3 regions of the Solibacillus sp. FSL K6-1523 genome follow, and region 3 is predicted to be linked to each of the others. Evidence: a T-box and tRNA genes for the amino acid it is inferred to sense, from the RefSeq annotation. Region 3 holds a T-box; the other regions hold tRNA genes.
The links. A T-box is a leader RNA that pairs with one kind of tRNA and senses whether it is charged. The one in region 3 lies ahead of argS (arginine--tRNA ligase), so its partner is inferred to be a tRNA-Arg.
Positions count from the first base shown of each region.

Region 1: it encodes a tRNA-Arg, which carries the amino acid that the T-box ahead of argS (arginine--tRNA ligase) is inferred to sense. The anticodon was not compared.
Region 2: it encodes a tRNA-Arg, which carries the amino acid that the T-box ahead of argS (arginine--tRNA ligase) is inferred to sense. The anticodon was not compared.

Region 1 covers NZ_JBBOSU010000001.1:3,168,276-3,172,569, reverse strand. The annotation lists gene rph (ribonuclease PH) at 1-560, shown strand, start outside; gene MHI10_RS15295 (XTP/dITP diphosphatase) at 562-1,155, shown strand; gene MHI10_RS15290 (metallophosphoesterase) at 1,181-1,693, shown strand; tRNA gene MHI10_RS15285 (tRNA-Arg) at 1,893-1,966, shown strand; gene MHI10_RS15280 (methyl-accepting chemotaxis protein) at 2,731-4,294, shown strand, end outside.
Region 2 covers NZ_JBBOSU010000001.1:3,682,738-3,687,031, forward strand. The annotation lists gene MHI10_RS17680 (amino acid ABC transporter permease) at 1-277, opposite strand, end outside; gene MHI10_RS17685 (basic amino acid ABC transporter substrate-binding protein) at 297-1,100, opposite strand; tRNA gene MHI10_RS17690 (tRNA-Arg) at 2,102-2,176, opposite strand; gene clpP (ATP-dependent Clp endopeptidase proteolytic subunit ClpP) at 2,538-3,131, shown strand; gene MHI10_RS17700 (HPr family phosphocarrier protein) at 3,251-3,508, opposite strand; gene whiA (DNA-binding protein WhiA) at 3,617-4,294, opposite strand, start outside.
Region 3 covers NZ_JBBOSU010000001.1:2,213,091-2,217,384, forward strand. The annotation lists gene MHI10_RS10535 (GNAT family N-acetyltransferase) at 1-42, opposite strand, end outside; partial or broken gene argS (arginine--tRNA ligase) at 78-1,751, opposite strand; T-box leader at 1,995-2,211, opposite strand; gene MHI10_RS10545 (hypothetical protein) at 2,411-3,424, opposite strand; gene MHI10_RS10550 (DUF4179 domain-containing protein) at 3,672-4,294, opposite strand, start outside.

The DNA.
Region 1 (4,294 bases), 960 kb from region 3:
CGATGCTACCACGCGCTACAGAGCAACGTACACGCCGTGAATCATCAGCAGGAAAGGTGACAGGTCGTACAATGGAAATTCAGCGCCTAATCGGTCGTGCTTTGCGTGCGGTTGTCGATTTAGAGGCACTTGGAGAAAAAACGATTTGGATTGATTGTGACGTTATTCAAGCAGATGGCGGAACGCGTACAGCATCGATTACAGGTGCATTTGTTGCGATGACACAAGCGATTGCAAAACTAGCTGCGGACAAGCCGTTTGCGAAGTTCCCAGTGACAGATTATTTAGCTGCAACGAGTGTCGGCAAGCTTTCAGAAATTGGCGCTGTTCTTGATTTAAATTATATTGAAGATTCTTCTGCAGATGTGGACATGAATGTGATCATGACAGGTGCAGGCCAATTTGTTGAGCTACAAGGTACGGGCGAAGAAGCGACATTTTCACGTGCGGAGTTAAATGAATTACTTGATTTAGGGGAAGTAGGAATTGCCCAATTAATCGACATTCAAAAAGAAGCATTAGGTGAGTTAGCGAGCTACGTTGGAAAGGTGGATGCTTAATATGAAACAAGTCGTGATTGCAACGAAAAACAAAGGTAAGGCAAAAGATTTTGAGGCACTATTTCAACCATTCGGCTATGAAGTCGTAACAATGTTTGATGTTGCGCCTGATTTAGAAATTGAAGAAACGGGTACAACGTTTGAAGAGAATGCAATTTTAAAGGCAGAAACATTAGCGAATTTACTTGGCAAAATCGTCATTGCAGATGATAGTGGCTTAGCGATTGATGCATTAAATGGCGAACCAGGTGTTTATTCAGCGCGCTATGCAGGCGATCATGATGATGAAGCGAACATGGTGAAAGTGTTAGCCAACATGAAGGATGTTCCAGAAGCAGAGCGTACAGCACGTTTTTGCTGTGCACTAGCAATTGCAGGTCCAAATATGGAAACAAAAACGGTATTTGGTACATGTGAAGGGATTATTGCACAGGAAAAGCGCGGAACAAATGGCTTTGGCTATGACCCGATTTTCTACGTACCAGCACTAGAACGCCACATGGCCGAACTAACAGCTGATGAAAAGGGTGCCATTTCACACCGCGGCAACGCCATTCGTGAATTAGCGTTTCAGTTAGCAGAGATTTTAAAATAAAATTTTTTATGGAGTGATGATGGTAATGAAACTAGTCGTAATGAGTGATACACATGGCGATGCAGAGGTAATTGAAAGGGTAAAAAGCTATCATACGGATGCACAATCGGTCATTCATTGCGGAGATAGTGAGTTACCATTCACTCATCCATCTTTACATGGCGTCGAGCGGGTCAAAGGTAACTGTGATGCAGATCCAGACTTTTTAGACGAGCTTATATTTCAACTAGCAGACGAGCGCATTTATGTGACACATGGTCATTTATATGATGTGAAAAATTCACCGATGAAACTCGTTTACCGTGCAAAGGAAGTCGGAGCTACAATTGTTTGCTTCGGTCATTCTCATGTATTAGGCGCGGAAATGATTGACGGGACTCTATTTGTGAATCCAGGTAGCCTTTTAAAGCCACGCCGCATTAAAGAAAAATCATTCATGATAATTACAACAACGGAAACACAATATATTGTTGATTGCTATGAAGACAATAATACGTTGTTGGAGCAAATGATTTTTGAAAAAACAATAATGGGGTAGTAATATTCGATGATTCATTATCGTATACTAATATGGTTACATATTGTAGGGGCTCTTTGTAGTTAACTTAATTTAGCTGGAGGATGTCACAGATTTTTAAGGGATAAAAGAATAACTTTTTTTGAAAAACGTGTTGACTTTCTATTATTTGTAGCCTATAATAAAAAATGTCGCAATTACCAATTGGTGATTACAACATGTCTCAGTAGCTCAGCTGGATAGAGCAACGCCCTTCTAAGGCGTCGGTCGGGGGTTCGAATCCCTCCTGGGACGTACTAGTAAGCCTTACAGCCATAACGGTTGTAAGGCTTTTTTTTATTCAGGGGGATGTATTTATATGCGCCTAGGAAGTGCCCAAATTTATTCTTAGTGTCTTTATTTAAAGTATTGATGCAATTAAATTTGTGAGGAATTATCAATACATAAATAAAACAATATTTACTTGCATAATAGTTATTATATTAAGTGTATTACTTCAATTCAATCTCGTTTTAGATGTAGCCTTAACTTTCAAGATCCAATGATAATTTTGATAAGGAACGGTGATCAAATGAATAGAAAAACTAAAAAAATTTTATTTTTCTCAATAGGTACTTTAGCGTTATCGAGTATATACTTATTTACTTCAGGACATATTAAGTATCTTGTACCATTCCTAGTGTTAAGTGGCTTGGCTTTGATTTTATTTTTATTAAATGAAACGAAAAAACAAAAATAAACCTGTAATAAATCATAATAGATAACCCCTCAATATTTTAATTATCGTAGTTTTTTACGACAAGACACTGTAATTAAAATTCCAGTAGCGATAATATAAATATTATTAGGAGAATGCTATGTATAATGGTGTTCTTTTTTTGAATAAATTTGTATCGGTACTTATAAATAGTTAGGCTCTCTTCCTTACATATTCCCTTGTAAACAATAGTTCATAAAACTTTGACAAATTACTAACAAGTAGTAGTAAAATATTGACACTTTAGGTATTTCTACTTATAATCAGAAGGGTTTTTATTATGATTAAGTAGGTGCGTTAATTGAAATTGTTTCAGAAGTTAGTACTTATGGTTACCGTTTTGTTAGTTAGTTCGTTAAGCATTGTGTCATATTTTGGCTATCAACTAACGAAAGACTTAATGGTTGATAATTTTACGACACAAGCGAATGGGCAACTTGAGGCCATTACAAACAATATTGATCTTTGGGTAGAGGGAAAACAAAATCTTCAGCAGTCCGCAGCTGAACTTGATATTGTGAAAAAACAAAACATCGAAGCGATATTGGACTATAACAGCCGCTTAGAGCCGATTTTACCGAACACGGAAACAGCATTTGCCTTTATCGATGCAGAAGGTTTCGTTCATTTACCAGATGGGTTAACGGTCCCTATCCAAGATGCTGAACATACGCAACGAGGATTAAATGGAGATATTGCCACTATTGGACCGTATCCTTCAGCTAGAGATGGTAAACCGATTGCATTAACAGTTGCGCCTGTACGTGATGAAACAGGAAAAATCGTTGGTGTGATCAATGGTGGTAATTACATGGATGACTTAATCGAAATCATTTCAAATGTAAAAGTTGGTCAAACGGGTCAAGCCGTTGTATTCGCAAGGGATGGTGCGATTGTTGCTCATCAAGACAATGACCTCATTTTAACAAGCAATATAGCTGATTTAGGTGAAGACTTGTTTGTTGATGTGTTTAATAAAGCGATGAATGAAGAAGCAGGTACGATGGAAGGTGTTGTGAATAACGAAGACCATTTCATCTACTATTCAAAAGCGAATAAAGTGGATTGGGGCATTTTTATTATGGTGCCAAAATCAGAAGCTTTTGCCAAAGCGAATACATTGTTGATGTTCTTTATTTTAGTTGGCGTGGGCACTGTTGTGTTCGCATCGATTCTATTATTCTTTTTCATCAAAAAGATGCTGAAGCCGTTTGATGCCATCAATGAAAAATTAGATGTGTTAGCTTCTAGCGAAGGGGATTTAACGACAAGAATTGCAGTCACAACTCGTGATGAATTTGGCGAAATGTCTACTAAGTTTAATTTGATGTTGGATAATTTACAAGGGCTTGTATCAGGGGTGCTGCACAAAGGTGATGAAGTAAGTCATTCGAGCACTTTGCTACGAGAGCAATTTGATGACATGTCCGTTGTCTCGAAAGAAATTACCGCAACGATTCAAGAGGCGGCTACTTTATCTGAGAATCAAATGGAAAGTTACGAGAAGAGTTTATCGTACATAGAAGATATTGGTAAAAACGTTTTAACCATTTCTGATATTTCATCGGTTGCTTCTAGTGGTGCTACTGCCGCGTCACAAAACGCATTGGACGGTAGCAAAACGCTCGATAATTTAAATGAACAAATGGGCTACATTCAACAATCTGTGCATGAGTCCTCAACAATGATTAAAAATTTGGAAGCTCGTTCAAAAGAAATCGGACAAATTTCCGAAATGATTACACAAATTGCGACCCAAACAAACTTGCTTTCATTGAATGCCTCCATAGAAGCTGCACGTGCAGGCGAACATGGGCAAGGATTCAAAGTTGTAGCAGATGAAGTGAAAAAACTTGCCGAGCAAT
Region 2 (4,294 bases), 1.5 Mb from region 3:
AAACCCACCAGCTCATCGATTCACCAAATATTGTCGGGATTACCGCTAAATGAATTAATAGTAATTGAACAAGCATCGGTGTCCCACGGAATACATCAATATAAATTTTCGCTGGCCAGTAAATCCACTTTTTATTTGAAACTTGACCTAATCCGAGTAACAAACCGAAAATTACCCCGCCAATATAACCGCATATTGTTAAAATAATTGTCGTTAAAAAACCACTTAAATATAATTCACGGTAGTCCCAGATTATATCCCATCTAAAAAAATCCATCTGAAACACCTCCTAAATATTATTCAATTTCTGTTCCTGTAATTTCCGCTAACTTACCGTTTTCTTTAATTTTTGCTAAACCTTCATTTAATACGTCTAATAATTCTTTATTGCCCTTTTTAACGATGAATCCAAAATAATCGACTTCAAATGAATCATCTTCAATTGTTTTTAAGCCCGCATCTGGATTATTTTTAATATATTCTAAAATAACGGCATTATCACCAATGGCTGCTTCTGTTGAACCATTCAGTACTTCTGTTAACGCTACCGAAAAGTTTTCATACGCTAAAATATTTTTACTCGCTTTCCCTTGTAAATCTTGTGCAGCTTTATGTCCTGTTGTATTCATTTGCACAGCAATTTTTGAATCCTTTAGGTCAGCTAGTGACTCAATCTCTGAATCTTCTTTCGTCACGATTAGTAATGACGCTTCATAGTAAGGTGCTGTGAAGTCATATGTTTCTTTACGGTCATCTGTAATGGTAATAGCCGCTGCCCCCATATCAATTCCACCAGTAGTTACTTGGCTCAACATCGCATCCCAGCCAGTATTTTTCATTTCTGTTTCGATGCCCATTTCCTCACCGATCGCCGCTAAAATTTCTGCATCTAATCCAACAACATTCCCTTTCGTGTCTAAATATTCAAACGGTGCATATGTTGCTTCTGTACCCGCAACAATCTTTGTAATTTCTCCATCTCCATCTCCATCTCCATCTGTTGATGATCCTGTAGAACCTTTGTCTGCACCACACGCCGCTAAAATCATTGTCGCTGCTGCAAATGGTGCAATTAGTTTAAATAATTTATTCTTTTTCATAATCTATTTCCTCCTAAGGTTTCATTTTTCCATTCATTGTTTTTAATTAGTTTCACCTATTATAATAATTTCACAATTAATATACAACATGAAATTTTTAAAATATTGATTATTAATGTATATTAATGCATTTTTATGTACTAAACAAGCATTATTTTTATGTTTTATAAATAATTATTCATTCACTCTAATGAAACCCTATGTTAAACATGCATATTCCCCTTATAAAGGTACAACAAAAAAAGAGGTCAACTCCGAAATCTATTCTTGAAATAAATTTGCGCAGTCTTATTGTAATTACGTAGCTTTAAAAATTGAAGTCGTACTTTGAGAGGCATGAAAATTGGCTAGTTTCAACAGATTAATGGCTAGTTTATGGAAAAGTTTGGCTAGTTATAACGGAGAAACGGGAAAATCTATTGAAGAATCAAAAAAAACGCAACACATTTAATAGATGTGTTGCGCTAGAAAGTTAATTATAAGTTTAAAAAGATTGAGTTTGGGATAAAATGAATCGGTACAGTGATTATCTTATCCCTTTAACCTTCATCCCCCATTGTAGATTACAGTTTACGGCACTATCTCTACAATTGGTATATATAAGTATATTAAAACAGTAAAATGGTGCCCATAAAAGGCATAATAGAATGGCTACATCGCATTATCTTTTAAATAGATGCGTAGCTTTTGTTTATTGTCGAAAAAAGTCGTTTTTTCTTACAACAAATATACCATTTATTAATGTACTAATTATTGAGCAGTTTTTCAAGCAATTACAATTTTTTTTAGAAAGATTTTTAAGTTTGTGAACTTTCGGTTAAAACTTGGGGGAAGTTGTAATGTTCCACACGGTTTTGGAGTCAAATATAATGGGAAGTTCCTTTTCATTTTAAACGCTTTTTTTGAAAATACGTTCGTATAAAGTAAATCCCCATAAATGCTGATAATTCAACATCTAGAGGGATTTATATGTAATCATTATTGAATCTTTATAAGTTAGTTGGCGCCCTCGGAGGGAATCGAACCCCCAGCGCAAGAACCGGAATCTTACGTGTTATCCATTACACCACGAGGGCTTCATTAATCAATTACACCTTGCGTAATTGCGTCCAGATTTTTTCGAGCTCTCTCGAAAAACTTCCTTTAAAAATCTGTGACATCCGCTGAGGCTTAACTTGATTCAGTCAGGGTTTGAATACCCAATTGCACTTTTTGGAATTTCCCCCCACTTATAGATGTGGAGGAATTTTGCAGAGTCAAGTTATTGTTGACGACCCTCCTATTATACAAAGGCTTGGCTTATTTTACAACTACGAAAATCAGACTTTATATTTGACCATCCTTGACTAACACGTGTATTATAGGTATACAGCTGGAATGCTTACCAATTTCAGCACAAGTAAACGAATTTAGCTTTTAACAGGGGAGGATTTTACAATGAATTTAATTCCTACAGTTATTGAACAAACAAACCGCGGTGAGCGTGCTTATGATATTTATTCACGTTTACTGAAGGACCGTATTATTTTACTAGGAAGTGCGATTGATGACAACGTAGCAAACTCAATCGTTGCACAACTTTTATTCCTAGAAGCAGAAGATCCAGATAAGGATATTCACCTTTACATTAACTCTCCAGGTGGCTCAATTACTTCAGGTATGGCCATCTATGACACAATGAACTTCATCAAGCCAGACGTTTCAACAATTTGTATCGGTATGGCTGCTTCAATGGGTGCTTTCCTATTATCTGCGGGCGCAAAAGGTAAACGTATTGCATTACCTAACTCAGAAGTAATGATTCACCAACCTTTAGGCGGCGCACAAGGTCAAGCAACTGAAATTGAAATTGCTGCAAAACGTATTTTATTCCTACGTGAAAAATTAAACCGCATCATGGCTGAAAATTCTGGTCAAGATTACGAAACACTTGCTCGCGATACAGATCGTGATAACTTCATGACTGCCGAACAAGCAAAAGAGTACGGTTTAATTGATAAAATTTACAATCGCAACGATTTGAAGAAGTAAAAATGTAAACTAAAACGCCCCTCACCTTTTACTCATGGTGAAGGGCGTTTTTTATCCTGCACAAAAAACACAAACAATTGGAATCATTCCATTTGTTTGTGTCATGTGAACTTGCTTGATTAATCTTCTTTTTCAATTAATGCTTGCAATGAATCGATTGCCTTTTCTTCATCATGGCCTTCTGCTACTAATGTGACAACTGTTCCTTTTGCAACAGCTAAGCTCATAATGCCCATAATTGATTTGGCATTGACCTTTTTATGGTCCTTTTGCAAAAAGACATCTGCTTTATATCGGTTTGCCTCTTGTACGAATAATGCTGCTTGCCTAGCTTGTAAGCCAGATTTTAATTTTACTTCAACTTGCTTTTCTACCATATGAAAAACTCCCTTTCACAACCGTTCCTTACTCTATATACTTCATCTTATCTAAATTATCCAAAAAGAACAATCAATGAATACATGATTTATGAAATCGTTCACATTTTATTTGATTACATGCTCACCGCGACGTATTGCTTCGGCGATTTCATCAATTTTTCGTAAACGGTGATTGACACCTGATTTACTTACCACGCCAGCAGATACCATTTCACCAAGTTCTTTTAAAGTAACATCTTGATATTCCACACGCAATCTTGCAATCTCACGTAGTTTATCTGGTAGCTGATCTAAACCAATCGCTTGATCAATATAGCGGATATTTTCTACTTGTCTTAATGCGGCACCAATTGTTTTGTTTAAATTCGCTGTTTCGCAATTAACGATGCGATTGACACTATTGCGCATATCTCGAACGATGCGAACATCCTCAAACTTTAACATCGCTTGGTGTGCCCCTACTAAATTTAAGAAATCAGATATTTTTTCTGCTTCTTTTAAATAGGTTACGAAGCCTTTTTTTCGTTCAATCGTTTTCGCATTCAAATCATAACAGTTCATCAGGTCGGCTAATGCTTCTGCATGCTCCATATATAAAGAATATACTTCTAAATGATAGGAAGATGTTTCTGGATTATTGACCGATCCCCCCGCCAAAAATGCTCCTCGTAAATAAGCACGGCGTTGATTATTTTTCTCAATAAATACATCGGATATTGTATGATTCAGTTCAAATGTATCGGATAGTATTTCTAAATCTGCTAATAGTTCACGAGCGCCATC
Region 3 (4,294 bases):
GAGTAAATCTTCCACGGTACACTTCTCTATTTTGATAGTCATTTTATTAATTTCCCCCTTTTTTTTACGAACGGTAACTATAATTTTTTCGGCGCTTTAATTCCTAACAATCGTAAGATTTCTTCCAAGAGAATCGAAACAGCATACGCGATTTTCAAACGATCTTTTTCCGGTAAATCATTCGTTAAAAATTTCGTGTTAGCATAATATTTATTGAAACTTCTTGATAAAGCTAAACTAAACTTCGCTAGTACCGCTGGGCTTGCTTGTATGAAAGCCATTTCAATAACTGCTGGGAATGTGCCTAAAAGCTTAATAATTTCCCACGCTTCCTTGTCAATATGCAAAATCGGCTCGGAGTCCTGTTCAAAATGCCCTTTGCTAAGGAGTGTTTGGATTCGTGCATTCGTATATTGAACATATGGACCCGTTTCCCCTTCAAATGTGACCATTTTATCTATCGAAAATTCGATATCATTCATTCGGTCATTTTTTAAATCATTAAAGATTACTGCGCCAATACCGACTTCATTCGCAACTTGAACCTTATTTGGCAACTGTGGATTTTTCACTTCAATAATATTCATCGCTGCTTCAATCGTTTCGCGTAACACATCCGCAAGCAGTACGACTTTTCCTTTACGTGTCGACATTTTCTTGCCGTCTTTTAACATCATGCCAAATGGAATATGTTCATAATTCGCTGCCCATATATGACCCATTTTTTGTAACACTGCAAATAATTGTTTGAAATGTAGCGATTGTTCATTGCCCACGACATAAAATACTTTTTCTGGTTGATACGTATTATAACGATAAATCGCTGCCGCTAAATCACGTGTCGCATACAATGTCGCTCCATCTTTTTTCATAATTAACGAAGGTGGCATATTTTCCAATTGTACAACCATCGCGCCATCCGATTGTTCAAGTAAGCCTTTCGCTGTTAATTCCTCGACGACAGGTTGCATTTTATCATTATAAAATGCCTCCCCGTTATAAGAATCAAAGTGTACACCAAGCATCGAATAAATTGCATTAAATTCACTTAATGACGCATCACGGAACCACTTCCATAACGAAGTTGCTTCTATATTTCCATCTTCTAGTGCCTTAAATGCCTGTCACGCTTGTTCATTTAGCGCCTCATTTTGCTCTGCTTCATCATGGAATTTTACATAGATTTTTAGCAATTCTGTAATTGGATTTTGTTCGATTGCTTTTTTATTGCCCCATAATTTATACGCTACAATCAGCTTCCCAAATTGCGTGCCCCAGTCTCCTATATGGTTTATGCGAACGGTTTCATAGCCTTGCTTTTCCGCGATATTCGCAAGTGCATGACCAATTACTGTTGAACGCAAATGACCCATTGAGAATGGCTTCGCAATATTCGGTGATGAAAAATCGAGTGCTACTGTTTGACCATTCTTTTCTTTCGTACCGTATAAACTTTGCTGTGCTAGTACTTGTGTAACAATGTCCGGTGCAATTTGTAATTGATTGAAAAACACATTAATATAGGCATTTTCTACACGCACTTCTTGAATGAAAGACCCTTGGATTTTTTCAGCTAATTCAATCGCAATCATTTGCGGTGATTTTTTATATTTTTTCGCTAAAGTAAAACAAGGAAACGCTATATCACCTAACTGCGCATGCTTTGGTATTTCAAGTAATACTTCCACTTCTTCAATCGTCAAGCTACCTTGTAGCGCTGCCGCAATCACCTGTGCTAATTTTGTTTTCATGTTATTTCCCTCCCCAAAATCAATTACGCCTCGGCGTAATTGCGTCCAGATTTTTTCGAGCTCGGGCCCACAGGACGTGGGTCAGTCAGCCATTGTCACACGATGTGACGTATTTAGGCTAACTTCCTCTTTAAAACCCTTAAAAATCTGTGACATCCGCCGGGGCTTAACTTGATTCATCCCTACTTATAGAAGTGAAGCAGATTTGCTGAATCAAGTTAAAAAAGCTCCTCGTCTCTAAATAAAAGAGACGAGAAGCTTGGATTCCCGTGGTACCACTCTAGTTGCCACAAAAGTGACCGCTTTCTATTGTTAACGAGGTGTCTCCCCGATTTTCTCTACTACATTTCAAGAAATTTCTCCAAAGTGCGTTTCGTCCATCTTTTCAATATTAGGCTCACACCACCCCTAACTCGCTGGACATTCCAGATAGATTACTTTTCTTTTTCATCGAATTTATTAGATTAAATTAGAACTTATTCTACACAAGTGGATTTTAAAAAGCAAGTGCATTTTTAAAATTCAGTTTTTTATTAAAGCAGAATGAAATCACTTCATAATGGAGTCAAAATTAACAGACCTACATACGGAAATTATTGAATATAGGGCGACTTGTTTTTAGATAACAATGAAACCCTTAGTTTACTCCTCGGGCACCATTACTTTGACTCCATTTCATTACGAATAGCCTGCACCTGCTCAATTGGCCGTTTAGCCGCGTGTGCAATTACCATATCTGTAACCCCATTTTCAATTAAACTGACAATCATTTGCCATACTACCTTTTCCCTTTCTTGTTCTCTCCCAATTTCTATTCCTTGCTCTATTCCTTTTTCTATTCCCAACTCGATCCCCTCTTGCCGTTCCATCTCCAAAATCCCCGCTAATGTTGGCGGTAAATCTCCTTTAAATGACTCCAACATCATTTCATCCTCCTCTCGTATTTCTGCTCGTATTTCTTGTTGTAACTGGTCCAACATTTCCTTTGGCAACTTTAATAAATAGTCTACAAAATAAAATATGGCGGTTATTTCCGTACGATTAACATCCTTTAATATTAATAATTCACGTAGTAAAGCCCGCTTATACGCCCTTCTTAAACTCATCTTCTTATTCGAGCGATTCATATAGATGGAAGCTAGTAATGCTTTACTAAATAGCTTCGGTGATTCTTTTAACTCTTCCACGTCAAAATCTGCAATGACGTATTTATTAAAAGTATATGATACTTCCGTGCCGAAATACACATATTTGTACTCGTTTGAACTCTTCCTACTTGGCTTCGTAAACAGCGCGATGGCTACAATTTTCTTATCATAACGATCAAAAATGCGGTAATAATATTCAAACATTCGCTGCGGAAAATCCTCGTCATCATCCGTTTGCACTTCAGTATGCACAAGCACCCACTGTTCTTCCCCATTTTTCAATATCACTTTCGCAATTTGATCGGCCATTTTGCGCCCTTTTCGTTCCTCAATAATCTCTTTGAAAAGCTCCTGTTGCAAAAAATCGATGGGCTTCGAAAAATCGACTTCCGCATGAAATTCTGGTAAAAAGAACAACAAAAAATCTTCAAACAAATCCGCAATAACTTTTTTCCACAAATCATCCTGGTTCAACTGTGACTTCGTGTAACGAGCTTGCTTTTCCAACACTTGCGATGCTATCAATCAATAGCCCCCTTTCATTTTTATGAGCATAGCCAATTTTGATGGAAGTAACAATGTTCGAATTGAGTTGAAAAATCGTTAAAACTAACTATTTGATTGGAAATTTAATTTCAAATTGGCGTTTTCATTTAAATATCTTTGTGAAAATTTCTATTTGGCAATTTAAAAATACTCCACCTGGCTACAATAAACATACCTAGGTGGAGTATACATTCATACTAATTTATTTGTAAAAATGGCCCAAAAATCAATCCCCAAGTGGTACCTCAACCGTTACCTTCCCCTCTAAATAATTCGGGAAACTGTTAATCATGAGCTTAACTGGATTTGTCATTGTTCCTTCATATGCTTCGAATTGAGATCCGTTTTCTACTAGATTTTCAGATACATCACTATGCCACCCAGAACGTTTAAATACCGCGTTCCCCATTGCATCGACACCTTCACTAAAGAAAGTAGACCGACTCTCTTCCCTCATATTATAGGAATAAACAATCGTATTTCTTTCACGAAATCGAATTGTAAAATCAAGTATCGATGGCTGATAAAGTACTTGTTGTTTGTCAAAATCGACCGTAATGAAATCCTCGCCTTTTGGCAATGCCTCTATTTGAGGAATATGGAGCGCCAATTTTTTAGGCTCACGGAAATAATTACTTTGTATGAGAAGAGTGACATCTCCATTTCGAATTGAACCGAACGCAGTTGTACCGTTTTGAATTGTTCCCCAATCCTCGCCTTTTTCATCTATAAGCTTCATATCGTTAAATTGTAAAATTTGCATCGTATTGTCCGGATTTACCGCCAGTTTAATGCCCGCACGTAAAGGAGAGACCGCGATGCTTTTTACTTCGATTGTTTGCCCATCCA